DNA from 2 places in the Klebsiella sp. I138 genome. Region 1 is predicted to be linked to the other one. Evidence: predicted binding sites of a transcription regulator. Region 1 holds the regulator's gene; the other holds the start of a gene.

Region 1 (3,591 bases):
ACCATGCCGCCAAACGCGATAAGGCAGCCGATAAGCGTATCGATGAGCCTGGCGACAATATACTGCTCGCCGTTTAGCGTCAGAAGCTGCAGGGTATACACCGCCGTTACGGTAAAGCCGACCATCGCCCAGCCGTAATGCTTGCGAATAATCAGGTAGCTCATCAGCGTGACGAGCAGCATCGCGGTGAGCGTATAGCCCTCCGGGACATGAAAGTGCAGCGCCAGTCCGGCGATGGCCAGACCGGCAAGGGTTCCTGCCGCCCGGTGGACGATACGTACTCGCGTCGCGCCGTAGCCGTTTTGGGTCACGAACAGCACCGTCATCAGGATCCAGTAGGGCTTGGGCAGATTCAGGGCGCTACCCATCAGACTGGCTGCCGATAGCATCACGCAGATGCGGGCGGCGTTGCGTAATGCCGGTGATTTCAATGAGAGATAGTTCTTCAGCGCAGGCAGCAGCGGCAGGCGACGTTCTTTATCTGCCATCAGGTTGCGGGCATAGAGCGGGCGCTGGGTACGCAAAACCCGGGCTATTCGACTAAAGTGCCAGGCGCAGAATTGTCCGACCGGGTTGTCAGGATGCTGCCAGGCAATTTTCTCCAGCGCACCGATTTGCTTATCCATATGAAAGCGTTGCGGATAGCGGTGGTACAGAATGTCATCGGCCAGCACCCGCAGGCGGGCAGCTACGGTTTGCGCGTTCCAGCGGATCACCGCCTCCGCGTGGCTGCGCTCTACCAGCTTTTGCACTTCTTCGGGTTGATGCAGGCTGACGGAAATATGTTCCTGTAAATCCAGCGCCACCTGAAAGGCCCGCAACAGACGTTTGTGGTCGTTGCGCTGGTTCGCCGCCAGCATATGCATCTGCTGGTAGCATTGGGTTATCAGGTCCACCACCTTTTGCTGGCGCGTGAGCAGCGGCGGCAGCGAAGTGGCCGGATCGATATGCTGCGTCAGCAGGCTGTATTTCGCTTCGCAGTAGTTAGCCAGCTCCCGATAGAGCAGGCTCAGCGATTCACGCAGCGGCTGTTCGCGCCAGAGCCAAAACCAAAACCAGTTAAACAGGCCATACCACAAGGTCCCGAGAGCGTAGATCAGCAGTGGCTCCCAGACGGGCATGTTCCCGGCAAGGCTCAGGGTAAAGATCGCGGCAATTAACGATGCGGGCAGCAGCCTGGCGTGCAGGGAGCTGATTTCCGCCGTGACGCCAAGCAGCAGCGCCAGGCCACTGAGAATCAGAGGCAGCGGGATATCCTGCTGGAGCAGAAGCTGGACGACCAGGCTGCTGCCGGCAAATAACGAACCGCCAACGATCAATCGCTTAAAAAAGCGTTTGTGAGGTGTATCGAGGCCAGCGACGTTACAACAGGCAGGCACTAACGAGAACAGCAGGCCTTGCTGTAGATGACCGAGGAAGAGACCGATTGCGACAGGCAAACACAACACCAGCGTTTGCCGCAGTGCATAGTTGACTTCCGGGTGGTAAATCAGCCTGCGCCACATAATGGGGAAACAAAAACGGCGTATTGCGGGTGCAATACGCCGTTTTATCGACTTAACGCGTACCGTAGACGACGATAGTTTTACCGTGTGCAGAGATCAGGTTCTGATCTTCCAGCATCTTCAGGATACGGCCAACGGTTTCGCGGGAGCAACCCACGATCTGACCAATTTCCTGACGGGTAATTTTAATCTGCATACCATCAGGATGGGTCATCGCGTCTGGCTGTTTTGCCAGATTCAGCAACGTCTGAGCGATACGCCCGGTGACGTCGAGGAAGGCAAGGTTACCCACTTTTTCTGAGGTTACCTGCAGACGACGAGCCATCTGCGACGACAGACGCATCAGGATGTCCGGGTTGACCTGGATAAGCTGACGGAATTTTTTGTAGGAGATTTCGGCCACTTCACATGCGGTTTTCGCACGTACCCAGGCGCTACGCTCCTGGCCTTCTTCAAACAAGCCTAATTCACCGATGAAATCGCCCTGGTTGAGGTAGGAGAGGATCATCTCTTTCCCTTCTTCATCCTTGATGAGCACAGCCACAGAGCCTTTGACGATGTAGTACAACGTTTCTGCTTTTTCACCCTGGTGGATCAGCGTGCTTTTAGATGGGTACTTATGAATGTGGCAATGAGACAAGAACCATTCGAGGGTAGGGTCTGTTTGCGGTTTGCCAAGCACCATGCGCGGTTATCCTCTGTTATAAGCTATCTCCGGGTGCCGACACAACACGGCATCCGGGCATGCAATCGTATTGTTTCCCTATGCCTGGGAAACGGCTGGTGATTTTTCTTCAGCCTGTAATGTGAACTCCTCTGCATACATGCAGTACATCAATGTAATACTGTAGCATCCTGACTGTTTTAGCATAGCTTTTGCCGCATGTCTCCTGGTGTCTCGCTTCAGCATGATGCAGGTCGCCTTCCGTTGCGAGAATTGTTATGTGCGCGTAATCTGTCAGGAAAATTGCAACCTTGGAGTTAAATTTTATGCAAGCTCGTGTGAAATGGGTTGAGGGGTTAACCTTCATTGGAGAGTCCGCATCGGGTCATCAGATTTTGATGGATGGCAACTCCGGGGATAAAGCGCCAAGCCCGATGGAAATGGTGCTGATGGCGGCGGGTGGATGCAGTGCGATCGATGTCGTGTCTATTTTGCAAAAAGGTCGCCACAACGTGACCAACTGCGAAGTGAAGTTGACGTCGGAACGCCGGGAAGAGGCGCCGCGCCTGTTTACCCATATCAATATGCATTTTATCGTGACTGGCAAAGAGCTGAAAGATGCGGCGGTCTCGCGTGCGGTAGAACTGTCGGCGGAGAAATACTGCTCGGTAGCGCTGATGCTGCAAAAAGCGGTGAACATCACTCATACATTTGAAGTGGTGGAAGCGTAATACCAGATGCCCGGTGGCGCGATGCTTACCGGGCTTACACCGTTTTGTCGCGCCGCCCGGCCATTTAAATCGCTTTGCCTTCCATCAGGCGCTCTACCAGCGGCGTCATAATGAGTTCCATCGCCAGCCCCATTTTCCCGCCCGGCACTACCAGCGTATTGATATGTGAGATAAACGAGCCCTGTAGCATCGCGAGCAGCCAGGGGAAATCGATATCCCGCAGGTTGCGGAAGTGAATCACCACAAAACTTTCATCCAGAGACGGAATGCCTTTCGCCGCAAACGGGTTGGAGGTATCGACGGTGGGAACGCGCTGGAAGTTGATATGCGTGCGTGAAAACTGTGGCGTAATGAAGTTGATATAGTCCTCCATCGAACGGACCACGGAGTCCATCACCGCTTCACGTGAATGCCCCCGTTCGCTGGTATCGCGGGTCAGCTTCTGAATCCACTCCAGGTTGACGATGGGCACGACCCCGACCAGCAGGTCGACATTCTGCGCAACGTCATACTGAGGCGTGACAACCCCGCCGTGCAGCCCTTCATAAAACAGGACATCGGTCGGCTCCGGTAGCGGTTGCCACGGTGTGAACGTGCCCGGTACCTGGTTCCACGGCACCGCCTCGTCATAGGTGTGCAAATATTTGCGCGACTGGCCGCTACCGTTTCGTCCGTACTCAAGGAAGGTATT
Region 2 (3,591 bases), 570 kb from region 1:
CAGGTTCCCCTCCGGGTTTTCAAAGCCGGCGACGTCATCGCCCTGCCAGCAGTGCATCGAAACGGGCAGCCGGTCCAGCTGACGCAGGGCCTCCTCGACATCCACGCCAACGGCAGCGTAGCGCTGTTTAGCAATGTCCCAGGCTTGTTCAAGTTGAGTGGTCATGCGCAAAGCTCCTTAGTCTGTTGTGGCTGAAACTGCGCCACGAAGCGGGCAATTTCATGTTCAGGATTGGGGGTAAAAGTGGTCAGCGCGGAGTTGCGGCGTACCACCTGACGGAAATCGTCGACGTTATTCAGCTCGTCCAGGGTCATCAGCTGGATGCCAATATTGCCCAGCGTGGAGGCCTCTACGGGGCCCGCGACGACGGTGATGCCGCAGGCGTCGGCACACAGCTGATTGAGTAATTCGTTCTGGCAGCCGCCGCCCACGATATGCAGCTGGCTGAATGGCCGGCCCCGGAGCTGGGCCAGTTCGCGGAGTACACGGGCGTACAGCAGAGCCAGGCTGTCAAAAATACAGCGAGCCAGTTCGGCGTCGTCGTTGGGAACCGGCTGCCCGGATTCACGGCAGGCGGCCTGAATTTCGGCGCTCATATTGGGCGGATTGATAAAGCGATCGTCGTTGCAGTCAATCACAAAGCGACAGGCCGGAAGCCGCTCGGTACGGGCGATAAGCGCTGAGAGGTCGCCGACGTTTTGTTCTTTCAGCACACGCTGTAGCAGCCAAAGTCCCATGATATTTTTCAGCACCCGATAGCGCCCTTCGGCACCACCTTCATTGGTGATATTGGCCTGCAGGGCATCGCTGCCGGTGTACGGGGTTTTGCTTTCAAAACCCATCAGCGACCAGGTACCGGAAGAGAGCCAGGCGGCGTCAGGATCCTGCTGCGGGACGGCTATCACTGCGCTGGCGGTATCGTGGCTGGCGACGGCCACCACCGGAATGGCGTTGCCCTGCGGGCATATCCAGTGGCCGATCACGTTACCGGGATGGCTGGGAGTGCCAAACCAGGCGCGCGGCGCGCCGCTCCAGTTCAGCAGATCTTCATCCCAGCTATCGCTATTAATATTGACCAGTTGGGTGGTAGTAGCGTTGGTGTATTCCCAGTTCAGTTTGCCGGTGAGGCGGAAGCTGAAATAGTCCGGGATCAGCAGCGCATGCGAAACCTGGCTGACCAGCTCCGGCTGCTGCTCAACCAGCGCACGTAGCTGATAAAGGGTATTGAAGGGCATAAACTGGATGCCGCTGCGGCGGTAGATTTCGGCGCGACCTATCTGCTCTTCGGCATGAAGCATCAGACCGTGGGTCCGGGCGTCGCGATAGGAGACCGGCAGGCCCACGCGCTGTCCGTGCTCATTCAGCAGGACGTAATCCACGCCCCAGGTATCAATCCCGATACTGTCGATGAGAATGCCCTGCTCACAGACCTTTACCAGTCCGCGGCGAATTTCACCTTCCAGACGGTCGACATCCCAGCAGTCGTAGCCATCCACCTTTTGCAGGCTATTAGTAAAGCGGTGAATTTCGCGCAGCGTTAGCGTGCGCGGCCCGCATTCATAGCTGGCAAGCATCACCCGCCCGCTGGAGGCGCCTAAATCAACGGCTACACAATGACGAAAACTCATGGGGAGATCCTTGTGAAAATCATTGTCAGCAGTCTAAAAAAGTCGTGAATCTGACACCTTCTTGCCACTGACAGGGAAAACAGGCGGCTGGCAAGAAAGCAAAGATGACCGTGAGGAAGCTCACAGTTCCTGTTCATGGGGGCCTGGGGCGGGGATGTGATGTTGTCCGCAGTTCCCGATCTTTCCGGCTGTTTCTTGAAAAAGCGGCAGGATTTACGATGTTTGCGGTTAAAAATTGAAGGCCGGATTGCGGACCCTTAATTACTATTTGCTGCACTGACTGATAACATTTCTCATTTCGAGGGCGCCGTTATGACCATATTGCACAGTGTGGATTTCTTTAAGTCCGGGACGTCTGCTGTTGCCATTGAGCCACGCCTCCCTCAGTCGGCGTTCCCGGAACATCACCACGATTTCCATGAAATCGTTATCGTTGAGCATGGAACAGGGATTCATGTTTTCAATGGTCAGCCCTATACCATCAGCGGCGGTTCAGTATGTTTTATTCGCGATCACGACCGACATCTCTATGAACATACAGACAATTTATGCCTGACCAATGTGCTCTATCGTGCGCCGGACGCTTTTCGTTTTCTGAATGGTGTCAATCAACTGCTGCCGCAGGAGCAAGAGGGAAACTATCTTTCCCACTGGCGGGTGAACCAGGCGGTATTGCAGCAGGTGCGGCTGATCGTCGGGCAGATGGAAAATGTTGGCCCTGAATCGGATATGCATACCCTCGCCGAACGGGAGATTCTCTTTATGCAGCTGCTTGTCCTGCTGCGTAAAAGCAGTCTCGCGGAAGGGGCGGCTGATAATGAAGCCCGGCTTAACCATCTGATGGCCTGGCTGGAAGATCACTTTGCTGAGGATGTCTGCTGGGAGGAAGTAGCGGCTAAATTTTCCCTGTCGCTGCGGACGTTACATCGTCAGTTGAAACAGCAAACCGGCCTGACGCCGCAGCGCTATCTCAACCGGGTGCGCCTGATGAAGGCACGGCACCTGCTACGCCACAGTGATGAGAGCGTCACAGATATCGCATTTCGCTGTGGTTTTGGCGACAGTAACCACTTTTCAACGCTTTTTCGCCGAGAGTTTTCCTGGTCACCGCGCGATATTCGTCAGGGCAGGGACGCCATTCTTCAGTAACGCGAGAGCAGTCAACGTTTTAGCGGGTAAAAACGCCAATAATAAAATGTTATTAGCGGTGGAGTTCTTGTGGTGGCCGGTCAGCTGATTCTGCGCAAAGATGAGTTTTTTGCCTCTCCTTCTCAGGCGGTAGCGGTTGCCGACCGGTACCCGCAAAATGTCTTCGCCGAACACACCCACGAGTTCTGTGAACTGGTGCTGGTGTGGCGAGGAAATGGCCTGCATGTCCTTAACGATCGCCCGTGGCGCATTACCCGCGGCGATCTGTTTTATATTCGCGCCGAAGACAAACACTCCTACGCCTCCGTGAATGATTTAGTCCTGCAAAACGTTATCTATTGCCCGGATCGGCTACGGCTGAATTTTGACTGGGCGGCCCATATTCCCGGCCTGTTTGGTACATCGTGGATGCCGCACTGGCGAATTGGCAGTTCTGGCATGGCTCCGGTTCGCCAGGTCATAACTCAGCTGGAGCAAGAGAGCGCCCGCAGCGATATGCAGGCGAATAATATGGCCGAGTTGCTGTTTGCCCAGCTGGTGCTGATTCTTCATCGCCACCGCTACGCCACCGACAATCGGGCGGCGACCCAAAGCGAAACGCTCCTCGATAAGCTGCTGACCGAACTGGCCGGCAGCCTGAACCGGCCATTTGTCCTCGATCTGTTTTGTGAACGGGAAGGATGCAGCGAACGCGCGCTGCGCCAGCAGTTTCGCCAGCAGACCGGGATGACAATTAACCACTACCTGCGTCAGCTACGTATCTGCCATGCGCAATATTTATTGCAGCATACCGAGCGGTTGATTGGTGATATTG

The links. The regulator CRP, encoded in region 1, controls carbon source genes, mostly activating them, when cyclic AMP is high. The targets are predictions, from matches to a motif close to ATGTGANNNNNNTCACAT.
Region 2: rhaS (HTH-type transcriptional activator RhaS) is a predicted target of CRP. The motif match lies at 1,783-1,800, and genes of this name have one in related genera.

What each region holds. Positions count from the first base shown of each region.
Region 1 is NZ_CP180447.1:4,598,804-4,602,394, forward strand. Features, by position in the region: gene ACMYSK_RS21395 (YccS/YhfK family putative transporter) at 1-1,505, opposite strand, end outside; gene crp (cAMP-activated global transcriptional regulator CRP) at 1,558-2,190, opposite strand; gene ACMYSK_RS21405 (OsmC family protein) at 2,496-2,900, shown strand; gene ACMYSK_RS21410 (phosphoribulokinase) at 2,965-3,591, opposite strand, start outside.
Region 2 is NZ_CP180447.1:4,032,664-4,036,254, reverse strand. Features, by position in the region: gene rhaA (L-rhamnose isomerase) at 1-165, opposite strand, end outside; gene rhaB (rhamnulokinase) at 162-1,628, opposite strand; gene rhaS (HTH-type transcriptional activator RhaS) at 1,941-2,777, shown strand; gene rhaR (HTH-type transcriptional activator RhaR) at 2,850-3,591, shown strand, end outside.